3 regions of the Streptomyces sp. NPDC088766 genome follow, and region 1 is predicted to be linked to each of the others. Evidence: riboswitches for the same ligand, from Rfam matches in the RefSeq annotation. Region 1 holds a riboswitch; each other region holds the start of a gene.

Region 1 (4,931 bases):
CGCGGGTCGGCCACCACGTCGTCGTCGGTGAAGGCGACCACGTCGCCGCGCGCGGCCGCGAGGCCGGTGTTGTGGGCGACGGCGAGACCGGGAACGGGCTCGGTCACGTACCGCACGCGCTCGGCGTACTTGCGTCCGACCAGGTCGCGGGCCGCGTCCGTCACCGGGGCGTTGTCGACGACGACGATCTCGAAGTCGGGGTGGTCCTGGGAGAGCATCGAGTCGAGCGCGTGGGCGAGCCGGTCGGCGCGCTCGCGGGTGGCGATGACGACGGTGGTGAACGGGACGGTGCTTCCCGTGGCGGCCGGTGCCGGTGCCGGTCCGCTGTCCGGGTGCCGCCGGGCGAGTTCGGTGAGGACCGCTCTCGGGTCGGCGCCCTCGGGCACCCGCCCGAGCAGTGCGGCGACCGGCCGACCGCCCCTGCGGACCAGGAGGAACACCTCACCGTGTGTCACGGGCGGGCTGCCCGGACCGGGTCTCAGCACACCGCCGCCGCCGTCCGGTCCCGGTCCCGGCTCCGGCTCCGGTCCTGGTTCCAGTTCCAGTTCGGCGACCTGCACCGGTTCGATGGCGAGGTACCTCTGGATCTCCCGCCGTACACGTGTCGCGTGGGACACGAATCCTCCCCCTCCACTCCCATGGCCCGTCGGAACCCGTCGGAAACTGCTGGAATTCGCCGGAACCCGTCGGATGCGTCAGGAACGCCTCAGGGCCGGCGCAGCCGCCCGACACCCCTCAGCGCCCGTGCCGTCGTCGCCGCGAGCCGCGGCCGGTTGCGCACGAAGTGGTGTGCCCGGCGCGAGGGTTCCCGGCTGAGCCAGTGGAGCACGGCGCCCGCCCCCGGACGCGTCCACGCACCTTCGTAGACCGGCAGTTCGCCCGTCTTCAGCGAGTCCTTGTACTCGGCGGCCCCCCGGCCCAGGTCGAGCAGGCCGATGCCCTCGTCGGCGGCCGCCTCGGCCATCCGCAGGTGCAGCACCAGACCGGGCGAGTACTTCGCGAACTCCGGATCGTAGGCGGGGAACCAGCAGGCCAGCACGGTCGTCGAGCGCAGCCCGAAATGCGCGGCGACCGGCTGCCCGCCGGCGTAGAGGACGGACAGGGTGCCGGAGCAGTCCGGGCCGCGCGTCTCCCGGGCGAGCAGGTGCACGAGCCGGGTGATCCACTCCTGCGCGAACCGGTCCCGGCGGCCGGTCCTGCGGTACTGCGCGGACTTCCACGCCATCAGCGTGCGCAGCGCGGCCGGGTCCCGCTCGTCGAACACGAACCGCAGGTCACCGACCTGGCGGCCGAGCCGGCGCTCCTTGGCGAGCGTCGTCTTGAGGAACTTCGGGGACTGTGCGCGCAGGACGGACTCGTAGGTTTCGTACCCCTTCTCCACGTCGATGACGTAGGAGGTGTACTCGGCCGCCGCGTGCGGGACGAACAGCTCCTGCTCCGCCTCCAGGTTGTCGAAGGCGAAGCTCGACAGGGAGCAGGCCCGCAGGAGTTCGTCCGCGTCCAGTCCGAGCCCCGGGCCGAGTACGGCTCCCTGGGAGTCCGAGACACCGTGGGCGAGGGCCTGGCCCCGGCCGAACCGGCCCCGCTCGTGGGGCAGGAAGCCGGCCGGCTCGCGCCCCTCGTACACCACCGCCACGCGCGTGCGGGGCCGTACGCGGCCCACGGCCTCGGTGAACTCCGGTTCCATGAACGGGTTGCGCGGAGCCGTCGACGCGGCGCGCAGCGCGCGCCACCGCTCCCGTTCCCCCTCGCCGAGATCCTCCGGATTCAGCACACGAATACGTCCGCCGCTCAACCTGACCCCCCGATCAAGTCCCCCCTGGACTGTCTGGACGGTACCGCTCCAGGTACCGGGGCGGTAGGTAGCGGACCATGTTGTTGCCAACCGGTGCATAGGCCTTCAACGTCCCTGTACCCGGCGTTGCGGCGGAAAGCCGTTTCCCGCATGAACGGTGCCGAACGGGACGGGGCGGCGCCGGACCCCGGACGGAGCGGGCCTGGACGCCGGACGGAGCGGGCCGGAGCGGGATGGCCCGGGGGTCGGACGCGGGAAGCCCCGGGGCCCGGACGGCAAGGGAGCGGGCGCCGGACCGGAAGTGAGTCGGAGCCCCCTGCGGTCCGTATTCTCTGATCATGGCCGCACCCACCGCACCCGCCGCGCGCTGCGCGTACTCCCTCGTCGCCACCGACCTGGACGGAACGCTCCTGCGCGGCGACGACACCTTCTCCGACCGGTCGCTCGACGCGCTCGCGAGGGTGGCGGCCGCAGGCGCCCGCCACCTCGTGGTGACCGGCCGGCCGGCCCCCCGCGTACGGCCGCTGCTGGACGTCCTGCGCGGACGGGGGCTCGCGGTGTGCGGACAGGGCGCGCAGTTGTACGACGCCGGAGCGGACCGTCTGCTGTGGTCGGTCGCCCTGGACCGGGAGCTGGCCGAGACGGCGCTCGGCAAGATCGAGGCCGAGGTGGGCGAGGTGTACGCGGCGGTCGACCAGGACGGCGTCGACGGGCTCACGCTCATCGAACCGGGCTATCTGATGCCGCACCCGACGCTGCCGGCCCTGCGCGTCGGAGCGCGCGACGACCTGTGGTGCGAGCCGATCAGCAAGGTTCTGCTGCGCCATCCCACCCTGTCCGACGACGAGTTGGCGGCGACGGCCCGTTCGGTGGTCGGCTCGCTGGCCACCGTCACGATGTCCGGGCCGGGCACGGTGGAGCTCCAGCCGTGCGGCGTCACCAAGGCGACCGGACTGGCCCTGGCGGCCGAGCACCTCGGGCTGCGGCCGCAGGACACGATCGCCTTCGGCGACATGCCCAACGACCTCCCGATGTTCGACTGGGCGGCGCACGGCGTGGCGATGGCCAACGCCCATCCGGAACTCAAGGCGGTGGCCGACGAGGTGACGACGTCGAACGAGGACGACGGCGTGGCCGTCGTCCTCGAAAGACTGTTTCCCTAGTCCGGCGGGGCCCTGTCACCGGGGCCTTCGTTTCCCTCCCCCCCCGGTGGGCCGGCGGGAGCGGCCGTCAGTAGGCGCCGAAGACGTTGTCGATCGAGCCGTACCGGTGGGCCGCGTAGTTGCAGGCGGCGGTGATGTTGGCGACCGGGTCGTACGGGTCGAAGGCGGTGCCGTCCACGTGGTACGCGGCGAAGGTCGGGTCGATGACCTGGAGCAGGCCCTTGGACGGGATGCCCGCGGCCGCGTTGGAGTCCCACAGGTTGATGGCGTTCGGGTTGCCGGAGGACTCGCGCATGACGTTGCGGTAGATGCCGTCATAGGTGCCCGGAATGCCCTTTTCGGCCATGATCGCGAGGGACTCGCGGATCCAGCCGTCGAGGTTGTTGGTGTACCCGGCCGTGGTGGTGGCGGCCGTGGTGGCCGACGTCGTGGTGGCCGCGGAGGCGCTGGTCGAGCCGATGAGCGGGAGGGCCAGCGCGGCGGCGCCGGTGGCGGCGACGGCGAGGGTGCGGGCGAGGCGGGTGCGGCGGTGCTGAACGGCGGCAGGCATGGCGAAAGGTTCCTCTCCGGCGCCTGCGAGGTGAGCTGTCGGGTTCGGACTGGAAAGTGCCCGGCCGGCCGCCGCAGGGGTGCGGCGACGCGACTTCACCCCGAGCCGGCCCGGCACGTGCGTGACGTACGGTCCGGCGACTTACCTGGGTCCCCCGCTCCTGCCGTGCGTGAGTGTCGGTCGATGGGTGCCGGGCGGCGGCAGGATTAGGCGTCTGCCCGACAGGCCGGGAACGTATGCGAGAGCGCATGTCCGGAACAAGTGCCGGATTCACAGATGACACCTATTGACCTTGATCAGTGGCTTATGCCTGCTTGATCCTTTGCGTTCGCCGGGCGTCAACTCACCGACGGGCAAAGCGGAATCACAACTTCCGCAATGGGTCGGCCGTATGTGCGCGCAGTGAGCCAACTCACCAGCGTCCACAAGAGGGGTAAAACGGTCATTGAGCGCCAAGTCCCTTTTAAAGGGGCGTGCGTGGGGTGAGCCTTCGCCGGATCTCGTGGAACGCCGCCTTGCCGCTGCCGCCGTGTGCGGGCGCGTGCCGGAGCCGGGCAGGTCCTCGCGGTCGCCGTCGCCGTGCGCGTCCACGTGTACGGCGGTGTACGCGTACGGCGGTGTGGCCGTGGCTCGCGCGCCGGGGCGGCGCTGCCGGTCGCGTGCCGCGGTGCGGTCGCGGAGCCGGACCGGGGTGTGCTCCAGGAGCGGCCGGCGCGGGCTCGTCCGTCGGTGGGCGCCACGCGCGGGCGTACGGGAGGGTTCCGTCGGGCAGACGGATGCGGAGGTCCTCGTGGCGGTCTCATGGCGGGAGGGCGAGCGGATGCGCAGCTGCGTGGCCCCGTGGGGCCGGCGGGGAGGATGTGTCCGACGGCTGCGGCCGGGAGGGCCCGGGAGGGTCCGGGAGGGTGACGGGGGCGGCCGGGCGGGACCGCCGGTCCGTTCCGCCGCCCGCCCAGGCCGCCCGTACCGGCTGATCGGCGACACACCGGGCATGATCCGGCGCCCTCCGGCCGCTCGGGGCGCGCCTCCCGGTCGGGCGAAGTTCGAGACGGGGGGACGTGGGGCCTGTCGGTGATCGAAACGTGACCGGATACGCTGACTTGAGTGAGGGCAGCGACCTATCGACAAACCGCGTAATCGCCAGAAGACACCAGCAGACAGGAGACCCCTCGTGACCGTCGTCGGGCCGTTCGGGCTGAGCGTGCGGGACCAGGCTCTGGAAGCCGATGTCCAGGCAGGATTGACGGCTGTCGAGGAAGGCTTGCTCGAGGCCACCAAGAGCGAGGTCCCGTTCATCACGGAAGCCGCGCAGCACCTCGTCCGGGCGGGCGGGAAGCGGTTCAGGCCGCTGCTCGTGATGCTCGCCGCACAGTTCGGCGACCCGTACGCGCCCGGTATCGTGCCCTCCGCCGTGGTGGTGGAG
Region 2 (4,931 bases), on a different contig from region 1:
ACGCGCAGGTAGGCCAGGACGTCCCGGACCTCCTTGCGCTCGTAGAAGCGGACGCCGCCGACGACCTTGTAGGGCAGGCCGACGCGGATGAAGACCTCTTCGAAGACGCGGGACTGGGCGTTGGTCCGGTAGAAGACGGCGACGTCACCGGCCTTGGCCTTGCCCGCGTCCGTGAGGCGGTCTATCTCGTCGGCGACGAACTGCGCCTCGTCGTGCTCGGTGTCGGCGACATAGCCGGTGATGCGCGCGCCCTCACCCGCGTTGGTCCACAGGTTCTTGGGACGGCGGGACTCGTTGCGCTCGATGACGGCGTTGGCGGCGGTGAGGATCGTCTGGGTGGAGCGGTAGTTCTGCTCCAGCAGGATCGTGGTGGCGTCCGGGTAGTCCTCCTCGAACTGGAGGATGTTGCGGATGGTCGCCCCGCGGAAGGCGTAGATCGACTGGTCGGCGTCACCCACGACGCACAGCTCGGCAGGGGGCAGGTCGTGCGCGTTCCGCGGTGCGTCCACCGGCTGTTCGACGGACCCGACGAGCTCCCTGACCAGGGCGTACTGGGCGTGGTTGGTGTCCTGGTACTCGTCGACGAGGACGTGCCGGAAGCGGCGCCGGTAGTGCTCGGCGACGTCGGGGAAGGCGCGCAGCAGATTGACCGTCGTCATGATCAGGTCGTCGAAGTCGAGGGCGTTCGCCTCGCGCAGCCGCGACTGGTACATGGCGTAGGCCTGCGCGAGGGTCTTCTCGAAGCCGTCGGCGGCCCGGGCGGCGAAGTCCTCCTCGTCGATCAGCTCGTTCTTGAGGTTGCTGATCTTGGCGCTGAAGGACTTGGGCGGGTAGCGCTTGGGGTCGAGGTCCAGGTCGCGGCAGACCAGGGCCATCAGGCGCTTGGAGTCGGCGGCGTCGTAGATCGAGAACGACGAGGTGAAGCCGAGCCGCTTGCTCTCACGGCGCAGGATGCGCACGCACGCGCTGTGGAAGGTCATCACCCACATCGCGTTCGCCCGCGGGCCGACGAGCTGCTCGACGCGCTCCTTCATCTCGCCCGCGGCCTTGTTGGTGAAGGTGATCGCGAGGATCTGGCCCGGATGGACGTGCCGCTCGGCGAGGAGGTGGGCGATGCGGTGGGTCAGCACGCGCGTCTTGCCCGAGCCGGCACCGGCGACGATGAGCAGCGGGGTGCCGGAGTGGACGACGGCTGCGCGCTGGTTCTCGTTGAGCCCCTCCAGGAGCGCCGCCGCGTCGATCGGCGGGCGCGGGGCGCCGTCGCGGTAGTGGGTGTCCCGGTCCGGCGGCACGTCGAACTTCCCGCCGAACAGATCGTCCGGAACCGGTTCCGGAGAGTGATCGTCCTCGGGCGGCGGCGGGGGTTCCTCGTCGTGGCCGCGGGGGGCCTGGAGGTCCGCCAGGAAGCTGTCGTCAAAGAGGCTGCTCATCGCTCTCCGAGTCTAGGCCGCCCCACCGACAACCCGAGGCCGTCCGGGAAACATCCCGGCCCCTCACCGACCGGGGCGCCCCTTGCACCGTCGGTGACCGCGAACGGCGAAACGTCCGGAGGTCACGAAAATGTATCGGGCATATCACCCACCAACCTTCACAGGGGCCACACCAGTTGGCTACCGTGCCGGGCAGGCCGCTCGACCCCTTCCGGCGAACCTCGCCGGGCCGCGCGGCCTCCGCCGAGTCCGGTGTGCCCCGCGGCAGCCGGAGCCGGGGACCCACCGAGAACTTGGGGTGAATCGGCTCACTCCTGCGGGAGCAGAGCCGTAGGGCAACCCTTCCAAGCATTCGCCCGAACCCGACAGCTAACCCGGTAGGCGGAGCATGGAAGGAGTCGCCTCCCTTGGCGTCGCAGCACCGCAAGCCGCGCACCGCGAGCACGCGCATGGCGGGCATCCGCACGCCCGCTCTCGCCACCGCCGCCCTCACCTCGGTGGCCCTGCTCTCGCAGACGGCCAACGCCGCCCCCTCCACCGACGACAGGCCGAGCCTGGAGGAGGTCGAGAAGAAGGTCGACGACCTCTACCGGCAGGCGGAGTCGGCCACCGAGAAGTACAACGCCGCCAAGGAGAAGGCGACCAAGCAGCGCAAGAAGGTCGACACCCTCCTCGACGACGTCGCGCAGCGCGCGCAGAAGCTCAACGACGCGCGCGAGGAGCTGGGAACCTACGCCGCCGCCCAGTACCGCACCGGCGCCTCCGCCCCCGACACGGCGACCCTCCTGCTCGCGGACTCCCCGCAGGACTACTTCGACCAGACGCAGCTGATGGGGCGGGTGACCGACCGCCAGAAGGGCGCGGTGGACGACTACTTCGCCGACCAGGCGGAGACGATGAAGAAGCGCCAGGAGGCCTCCCGGAGCCTCCAGACGCTGACCGACTCGCAGAACGACCTGAGGACCGCCAAGGCCGCCGTCCAGAAGAAGCTGGGCTCCGCCCGCGCGCTGCTGTCGCAGCTGACGGCCGAGGAGAAGGCGCGGCTGGCGAAGATCGAGGAGCGCAAGCGGCAGGAGGCCGCCCGCAAGGCCGCCGAGCTGGCCGAGCAGCAGGCGGCGCAGGCGGCCGCGCAGCAGGAGAGCGCCGGCTCGCCGGATCCGGCGGGCACCGGCACGTCGACGTCCTCGTCGTCCCCCTCCAACTCCCCCTCCACGTCCACGTCCACGTCCACGTCCACGGACTCCTCGTACGCCACCAAGGCCGAGAAGGCGCTGGCGTTCGCCCGCGCGCAGATCGGCAAGCCGTACGTGTGGGGTGCGACCGGTCCGGACTCCTACGACTGCTCCGGTCTCACCCAGGCCGCCTGGAAGGCCGCCGGCGTCTCCCTGCCGCGCGTCACCTACGACCAGGTGAACGCCGGCACCACGGTCTCCCTCTCCGCCGCACAACCCGGTGACCTGGTCTTCTTCTACGCCGACGTCACCCACGTCGGCATCTACATCGGCAACGGCATGATGATCCACGCCCCGAAGCCCGGCGCGTACGTGCGCGAGGAGTCGATCTACTACGACGGGGAGTCGTCGATCCACAGCGTGGTGCGCCCGGCCTGACGGAGCACCCTGACGGAGCACCGCGCACGGGGGCCGGGTCCGCGTCCCCACGCGGCCCGTGCGCCCACGTGTCCCGCGCCCGCGCGTTTTTCGCCGCCCACGCGCGCGTGCACCGGGGGAAGCCGCCGCGCCCTCCCTAGCATCGGCGGCATGCCCCGCACTTCTTCCCTCCGCGTCTGGTGGGCGCAGCGTCCCCCGGCGGCCGGGGCCGCCGTGATGGCGACCGGCGTCCTGTCGGTCGGCCTGCTTCAGACGGGGTACGACGTCCTGTCCCGCATCGCTCTGGCGGCGGCCTGTGCGGCCTGGCTGGCGCTGGCGGCGGACTTCGTCCTGCGGCTGGTGCGGGAGCACGAGCGGTGGCGGGCCGAGGCGGCCGTGCCGGGGGCGCTCACGGCCGTGGCGGCCACCGCCGTCCTCGGCACCAGGCTCACCGCGGCCGGCCGGCCGGCCCTCGCCTGGGCGCTGCTGGCCCTGGCCGCAGTGCTGTGGCCGGTGCTCCTGGTGAACGTCGTACGGCGCTGGGGCCGGCGCATGCCCGGATCGGTGTTCCTGTGCTGTGTGGCGACCCAGGGGCTCGCGGTGCTCGCGGCGAGTCTGGCGCGGGCCGAGTCGACGGCCTGGCCGGCGCACGCGGCACTGGCGCTGTTCTGGCTGGGCCTCGTCCTCTACGGCCTCGCGCTGGCCCGCTTCGACCCGCGGCAGGTGCGGGAAGGTCCCGGGGACCACTGGGTGGCGTGCGGGGCGCTCGCCATCTCGGCGCTGGCCGGGTCGAAGCTCCTGGTGGCCGGGGACGGCGGCCTGTATCTGTGGAACGGCGACGACCGTGACGTCCTGCGCACGATGACCGTCGCGCTGCTGGTGCTCGACCTGGCCGGGTACGCCGTGCTGCTCGTCGCGGAGGTGCTGTGGCCCCGGACGCGCTACGACGTGCGCCGCTGGGCGACGGTGTTCCCGATGGGGATGACGGCGGTGGCGACGCTGTCGGTCGCCGCCGCGGTCGACGTGCCGTGGCTGAGGGGCCCCGGGGAGGTGCTGCTGTGGGTCGCGGTGGCGGCGTGGCTGGCCGTCGCCGCGGGCGCGGTCGTGGACGCGCGGGCGTCGCTCAGGTCCAGAGCACCGCGATGAAGACGTTGGCCACGGTCAGCAGGCCGACCAGGCCGAACAGGGGCTTCTCCACCCGCTCGTCGTCCCGCTTCACGTAGACGAGGCCGAGGATCACGATCAGCAGGGCCAGCTTCACCCCGATCTTGATGTTGTTGACCTCCTGGTCGTCGGCCTGGTTGAGGCCGACCAGGATCACGCCGGTGACCAGCATCGTCGCGGCACCGTGCAGCATCGCGGGGACGAAGCGGGCCGTGCCCTGCCCCATCGCCTTCATCTGCGTGAGGAAGCCGCCGAGCAGCGCGGCGATGCCGATGATGTGCAGGCCGACGAAGAGGTGGATGAGTACGTCCATGAGGCCGGATGCTAGCCACCGGGCCGGACGCCTCCCGACACCGGCCCACCCCACCGTCCCCGCGTGCATCTGTGCATCTGTGCACAGATGCACAGGTGCACCTCATAGCAGCGTGCCGCTCCGGGGTGCCCCGGATTCACCGCATCGGTCGGCCCGCCGCGTGAAGTCGACGCCCCGGGACCGGTGGTGCGGCCACTTCCGGTCACCTGGCAGTCCACTCCTGTCACTTCCGTACATCGCGTCACCGGACCGACCCGAACGGGCCTAGCGTCCTCCCCCAGGTGACCGGCTTCCCACCGCCGCCCGGCCCGGGGCGGCAGTCGGACACCACCGCCGAGAGTCCGGCGACGCTCCGCTCCCCCGTGCGGGCGTCGCCGGGCACGTCAGCCGCACCGCGCGGCCGTGCGTCCGCTCCCCCGGCGGCCGAGGACCGTC
Region 3 (4,931 bases), on a different contig from region 1:
ACTGCTCGGCGAGACGGTCGCCGACCGGGACGCCGTCGTGCGCGCCGCGGACATGGAGCCCACCCACGCGGGCGGCTGGACCTACCGGCAGTCCGGCGCCCCGGGCCGGGGCATGCAGGCGCTGCACGTGCAGGTGCCGTACGGCTCGCAGAGCGACATCGTGCGGGTGCATCCCGGCGAGGAGTGGCTGTACGTCCTGCGCGGCCGGCTGCGGCTGCGCCTCGGGGACACCACCCATCTGCTCGGGCCCGGCGACAGCGCGCACTTCGACTCGCTGACCCCGCACCGCATCGCCGCCCAGGACCCCGACGGGGTCGACCTGCTGTTCGTCCACACCCTGTTGCAGAGCCCGACGGCCGCGCTGTGCCTCGGCCCCACCCCTGGAGAGACGTCATGAGCGACATGGAGGAGAAGTTCCCCCGGAGCCTGTGGATCCGGCTGATCATCTACATCGCGGTGGGGCATCTCTTCGCCGGGTTCCTCTGGCTGCTGTTCGAGGTCGGCGCCAAGCAGTAGACAGCGCCGGACGCCGCAGGCCGGACCGGATGCCGGGAGTGCCCGCTCAGTCGAGCAGGCGCTCCCGGAGCCGCTCGCGGGTCTCCGGGGCCAGCCCGAGGCCCTGCTCCAGGTAGGCCTCGACACCGCCCCAGGTCTCCTCGATGGTGTGGAAAGCGGCCGCGAGGTACTCGGCGCGGGCGTCGAAGAGGGGGCTCAGCAGCTCCATGACCTCGGGGGAGTACGCCTCGGCGGAGGTGCCGTTGCGGCGCACCTTGTAGCGGCGGTGCTTGGCGTTGGACTCCAGGTAGTCGGCAAGGATCGCCTCGTGCTCCACGCCCACCGCGAGCAGCGTCACGGCGATGGACAGGCCGGCCCGGTCCTTGCCCGCCGCGCAGTGCATGAGCACCGGGACGCTGTCCTCGGCGAGGGAGTGCAGCACGCGCGAGTGCTCGTCCGTGCGCTCCGTCACGACCGAGCGGTAGGAGGCGATCATCCGGCCGGCCGCCTTGCCGTCGCCGAGGATCTCCCGCAGCTGCTCGATGTCGCCGTCGCGGACCATCTTCCAGAACTCGGCCCCGTCCGCCGGATCGGAGAGCGGCAGGTTCACGTTGCGCACGCCCGGCAGTTCGACGTCCGGGCCCTCCAGCCTCTGGTCCGCCGCGTTGCGGAAGTCGAAGACCGTGTGCAGACCCAGCGAGGCCAGGAACGCGGCGTCCTCGTCCGTGGCGTGCGCGAGATGTCCGCTGCGGAACAGCACGCCCTGGCGGACCCGCCGGCCGTCGACGGTCGGCAGGCCGCCCACGTCCCGGAAGTTGCGCACTCCGGTCAGTTCGGGCTCGGTCGACGGGATCTGCTGCGTCACGGGGGCTCCTCCCGGTCGTCGGTCCCGGCCGGCGCGGCTCGACGTGGCCACCGGAACACCTCCTTGACCATACGACATGGATGCCTGGGGCAAACGGGTCCTCGACCAGGCCTTCGAGGCCTCCACCGTCCTGTTCGAACCAGGGGTCCGACGCCCGCATCCGCCGGCGGTCCTCCCGGGAGAGCGCACCGGGCGCGTACCCGGTGCGCGGTGGCCTTGATGCGCTAGTTACCCATTTGCGTCACATCTGGGGCTTCTGCCCGAATTGAAGCCTTAGTTCCAACTCGCTCTGGAATAAGGAGCTCTGGGGACCTGTCACGTGAGCAGCGTCATATCCGTGACCCTGAGTCGTTCGTCATGCCCACGTAATACGGCTGTTTTCCAACGCTGTTCATCGGAAAAACGGCCTTTCGATTCACGGAGGGTGACCGGGAATTCCCACAGGGGATCAAGAGAAAGCCTCGACGAGTACAACCTTCGCTTGTCCCTGTGCGTCGTGGTCGCTTACGTTCCAGACCAATCCGGACGGACGCCCAATCCTGCCGCCGCCCGGAGCCCGCACACCCACCCGTGAACGGCAGGAGCGGGGGACCCACAGGCAGTACCGCCTGTTCCGGTCTCCGGAACGGCTAGGGGTACAGCCGCGCCCCGGCGCGGCCGGACATCTCCAGTCCGCACCCGACAGCTCACCTCGCAGGCGCCGGAGAGGAATTCGTCATGCCCGCCAAGGGTAAGCACCGTCGTCCGAAGCCCCAGCGCTTCACCCGCTCCATCGCCGCCGCCGGAACCGGCGGCGCCGCGCTCGCCCTCCCGCTCATCGGGGCCACCGGTGCGCACGCCGCACCGTCGCAGTCGGCGACGCAGGCGGTCTCCGCGGTCTCCGCGCTCTCCGCCGCCCCGGAAAAGGCCGTCCAGGCCGTTCCCGTGGCGCAGAAGTCCGCAAAGTCCGCCACGACCTACACGGTGCGTTCCGGCGACTACCTCTCCAAGATCGCGGACGAGCAGGACGTCAGCGGCGGCTGGACCCGGCTCTACGCGGACAACCGTGAGGCCGTCGGAAACGACCCGTCGCTGATCCACCCGGGTCTGAAGCTGTCGATCGGCGCGAAGGCCGCGACGGGCGCGACCAAGTCGCCGTCCGCTTCATCTGGTTCATCCGGTTCCTCCTCCTCGAAGCAGTCCTCGGGCTCCACCGCGAAGTCGTCGAAGCCGACGGCCTCCTCGAAGTCGGCGGCGCCATCCAAGGCGTCCTCCTCGGACTCCTCGAAGGCGTCCACCACGCAGGCCGCCGAGAACACCACCGCCGCCACCGGCTTCGCCCTCCCGGTCTCCGGCGCGACCGTCGGCACCCCGTACAAGATGTCCGGCAGCATGTGGTCCAGCGGGTACCACACCGGTGTCGACTTCGTCGTCCCCACCGGCACCTCGCTCAAGGCCGTCGGCGCGGGCACGGTCGTCTCCGCGGGCTGGGGCGGCGCGTACGGCAACCAGGTCGTCATCAAGCTCGCCGACGGCTTCTACGCCCAGTACGCCCACCTGTCCTCGCTCTCCGTCTCGGCCGGCCAGTCCGTCTCCGCCGGTCAGCAGGTCGGCCTCTCCGGCGCCACCGGCAACGTGACCGGCCCGCACCTGCACTTCGAGATCCGCACCGGTCCCGGCTACGGCTCGGACGTCGACCCGGTCGCCTACCTCCGCTCGCACGGCGTCTCCGTCGGCTGACGCACCGTTCGGCCTCCCGCCCGACATGCCGCCGAAGGCCGGCCCCCGATCCCGGGGGCCGGCCTTCGGCGTTCCCGCCTTATTCCCGCATTGGCCAAGTCTTTAGGAGTGGCTTATCTCACCGCCCGTCAACCCTTGCCTACGGTCGCGTAGGTCACATTCGAAGGTGAATCATGAACGGCTGTGGCAGACGATTCGAAGAATGACAACAGTTCAGTGATCGGGTCGTACGTGGCGGTGGGGGACAGCTTCACCGAGGGCGTCGGCGACCCCGGTCCCGACGGGAGGTTCGTCGGCTGGGCAGACCGGTTCGCGGTGCTCCTCGCGGACCGGCGGCCCGAAGGCGACTTCCGGTACGTCAACCTCGCGGTGCGCGGCAAGCTGCTCGACCAGATCGTGGCGGACCAGCTTCCGCGAGCGGTCGAGCTGGCACCGGACCTGGTCTCCTTCTGCGCGGGCGGCAACGACATCCTCCGGCCCGGCACCGACCCCGACGAGGTCGCCGAACGCTTCGAGCGGGCGATCGCGGCCCTCACCCCGGTGGCCGGCACCGTGATGGTGACGACCGGGTTCGACACCCGTGGCGTCCCCGTGCTCAAGCATCTGCGCGGCAAGATCGCCACCTACAACGGACACGTGCGCGCCGTGGCCGACCGGTACGGCTGCCCGGTCCTCGACCTGTGGTCGCTGAAGTCCATCCAGGACCGGCGGGCCTGGGACGGCGACCGGCTCCATCTCGGGGCGGAGGGGCACACGCGTGTGGCGCTGCGCGCCGGCCAGGTCCTCGGCCTTGAGGTGCCCGCCGACCCGGAGCAGCCCTGGCCGCAGCTCCCGCCGCGCGGCACCCTCGAGATCCGGCGCGACGACGTGCAGTGGGCGCGCGAGTACCTGGTGCCGTGGATCGGGCGCCGGCTGCGCGGGGAGTCCTCGGGCGACCACGTGACCGCCAAGGGCATCCTCTCGCCCGACGACATCAGGATGCGGATCGCCGCGGTGGCGTGAGCCGGCAGGCGCGGCCGGCCGTTCCCCGGGGTTCGGCCGGCCGCGTCACGAGCGGGGTGAGCGCGCGAGTACGGGCCCGCAGGCGGCCGGGCGGCCCGTGCCGTCCGCGGCCCGTGCCGTCCGCGACCCGTCGGCCCCGCTCGGCCTCACTCCTCGCCCGCCTCGGCCTCGCTCCTCGCCCGCTTCGGCGATCGACGGGGCACGGATGACGTGTGACGGACCGCGGGTGACAGGTGACGTATCGCGGGTGACGGCGCTGCGCGGACCCGGCCGGTCCGGCCTCAGCGTTCCTGGGCGCCCGACTGCCCCGCCGCCAGACCCAGTTCCCGGTTCAGCGCCTCCTCCACCCACTCCTGCGCGCGGCTCCGGGACACCGCGCCGTCGTAGGACGTGAGCTGTACGGCGAGGCCGTCGAGGAGGGCCGTCAGGCGCAGGGCCGTCCCGGCCGGGTCGGGACAGCGGAACTCGCCCGCGGCCACCCCCTCCGCGATCACCTCGGCGAGCGCCGCCTTCCACCGCCGGTCGAGACCGCCGGCGACCTCCCGCAGCGCGGGCTCGCGCAGCGACACCGCCCAGCCCTCGATCCACAGCCGCCAGCCCTTGGCCGGCCCCGTGGGGGCGTACCAGCGCACCGCCGACCGCAGCCGGCGCAGCGCGGTCGTCCGGCGGCCGAGCAGCTTGCGCAGACGGGCCAGATCGCCCTCGGCGGCGTAGGCGAACGCGTCCGCGACGAGCCGCTCCTTGGTGGAGAAGTGATAGAGCACCAGTGCGTTGCTCACGCCGAGCGCCGAGGCCACGTCGGCGATCCTGACCGCCGCCACGCCCCGTGCCTCGATCTGTTCGACGGCCG

The links. A riboswitch is a leader RNA that binds a small molecule or an ion and turns the genes downstream of it on or off. The one in region 1 is predicted to bind cyclic di-AMP.
Region 2: it holds a riboswitch for cyclic di-AMP, as region 1 does, so the genes downstream of both, ACIP5W_RS00735 (NlpC/P60 family protein) here and ACIP5W_RS20650 (transglycosylase SLT domain-containing protein) in region 1, are expected to answer to the same signal.
Region 3: it holds a riboswitch for cyclic di-AMP, as region 1 does, so the genes downstream of both, ACIP5W_RS02930 (peptidoglycan DD-metalloendopeptidase family protein) here and ACIP5W_RS20650 (transglycosylase SLT domain-containing protein) in region 1, are expected to answer to the same signal.

The regions. Positions count from the first base shown of each region.
Region 1 is NZ_JBIVKQ010000014.1:79,013-83,943, reverse strand. It holds gene ACIP5W_RS20665 (glycosyltransferase) at 1-617, opposite strand, end outside; gene ACIP5W_RS20660 (GNAT family N-acetyltransferase) at 707-1,780, opposite strand; gene ACIP5W_RS20655 (HAD family hydrolase) at 2,134-2,958, shown strand; gene ACIP5W_RS20650 (transglycosylase SLT domain-containing protein) at 3,026-3,508, opposite strand; cyclic di-AMP (ydaO/yuaA leader) riboswitch at 3,514-3,694, opposite strand; gene ACIP5W_RS20645 (polyprenyl synthetase family protein) at 4,680-4,931, shown strand, end outside.
Region 2 is NZ_JBIVKQ010000001.1:160,135-165,065, reverse strand. It holds gene pcrA (DNA helicase PcrA) at 1-1,430, opposite strand, end outside; cyclic di-AMP (ydaO/yuaA leader) riboswitch at 1,662-1,829, shown strand; gene ACIP5W_RS00735 (NlpC/P60 family protein) at 1,880-3,040, shown strand; gene ACIP5W_RS00730 (tellurite resistance/C4-dicarboxylate transporter family protein) at 3,191-4,165, shown strand; gene ACIP5W_RS00725 (hypothetical protein) at 4,143-4,496, opposite strand.
Region 3 is NZ_JBIVKQ010000002.1:47,890-52,820, forward strand. It holds gene ACIP5W_RS02915 (helix-turn-helix domain-containing protein) at 1-397, shown strand, start outside; gene ACIP5W_RS02920 (DUF6126 family protein) at 394-516, shown strand; gene ACIP5W_RS02925 (tyrosine-protein phosphatase) at 563-1,360, opposite strand; cyclic di-AMP (ydaO/yuaA leader) riboswitch at 1,912-2,073, shown strand; gene ACIP5W_RS02930 (peptidoglycan DD-metalloendopeptidase family protein) at 2,078-3,079, shown strand; gene ACIP5W_RS02935 (SGNH/GDSL hydrolase family protein) at 3,296-4,081, shown strand; gene ACIP5W_RS02940 (TetR/AcrR family transcriptional regulator) at 4,363-4,931, opposite strand, start outside.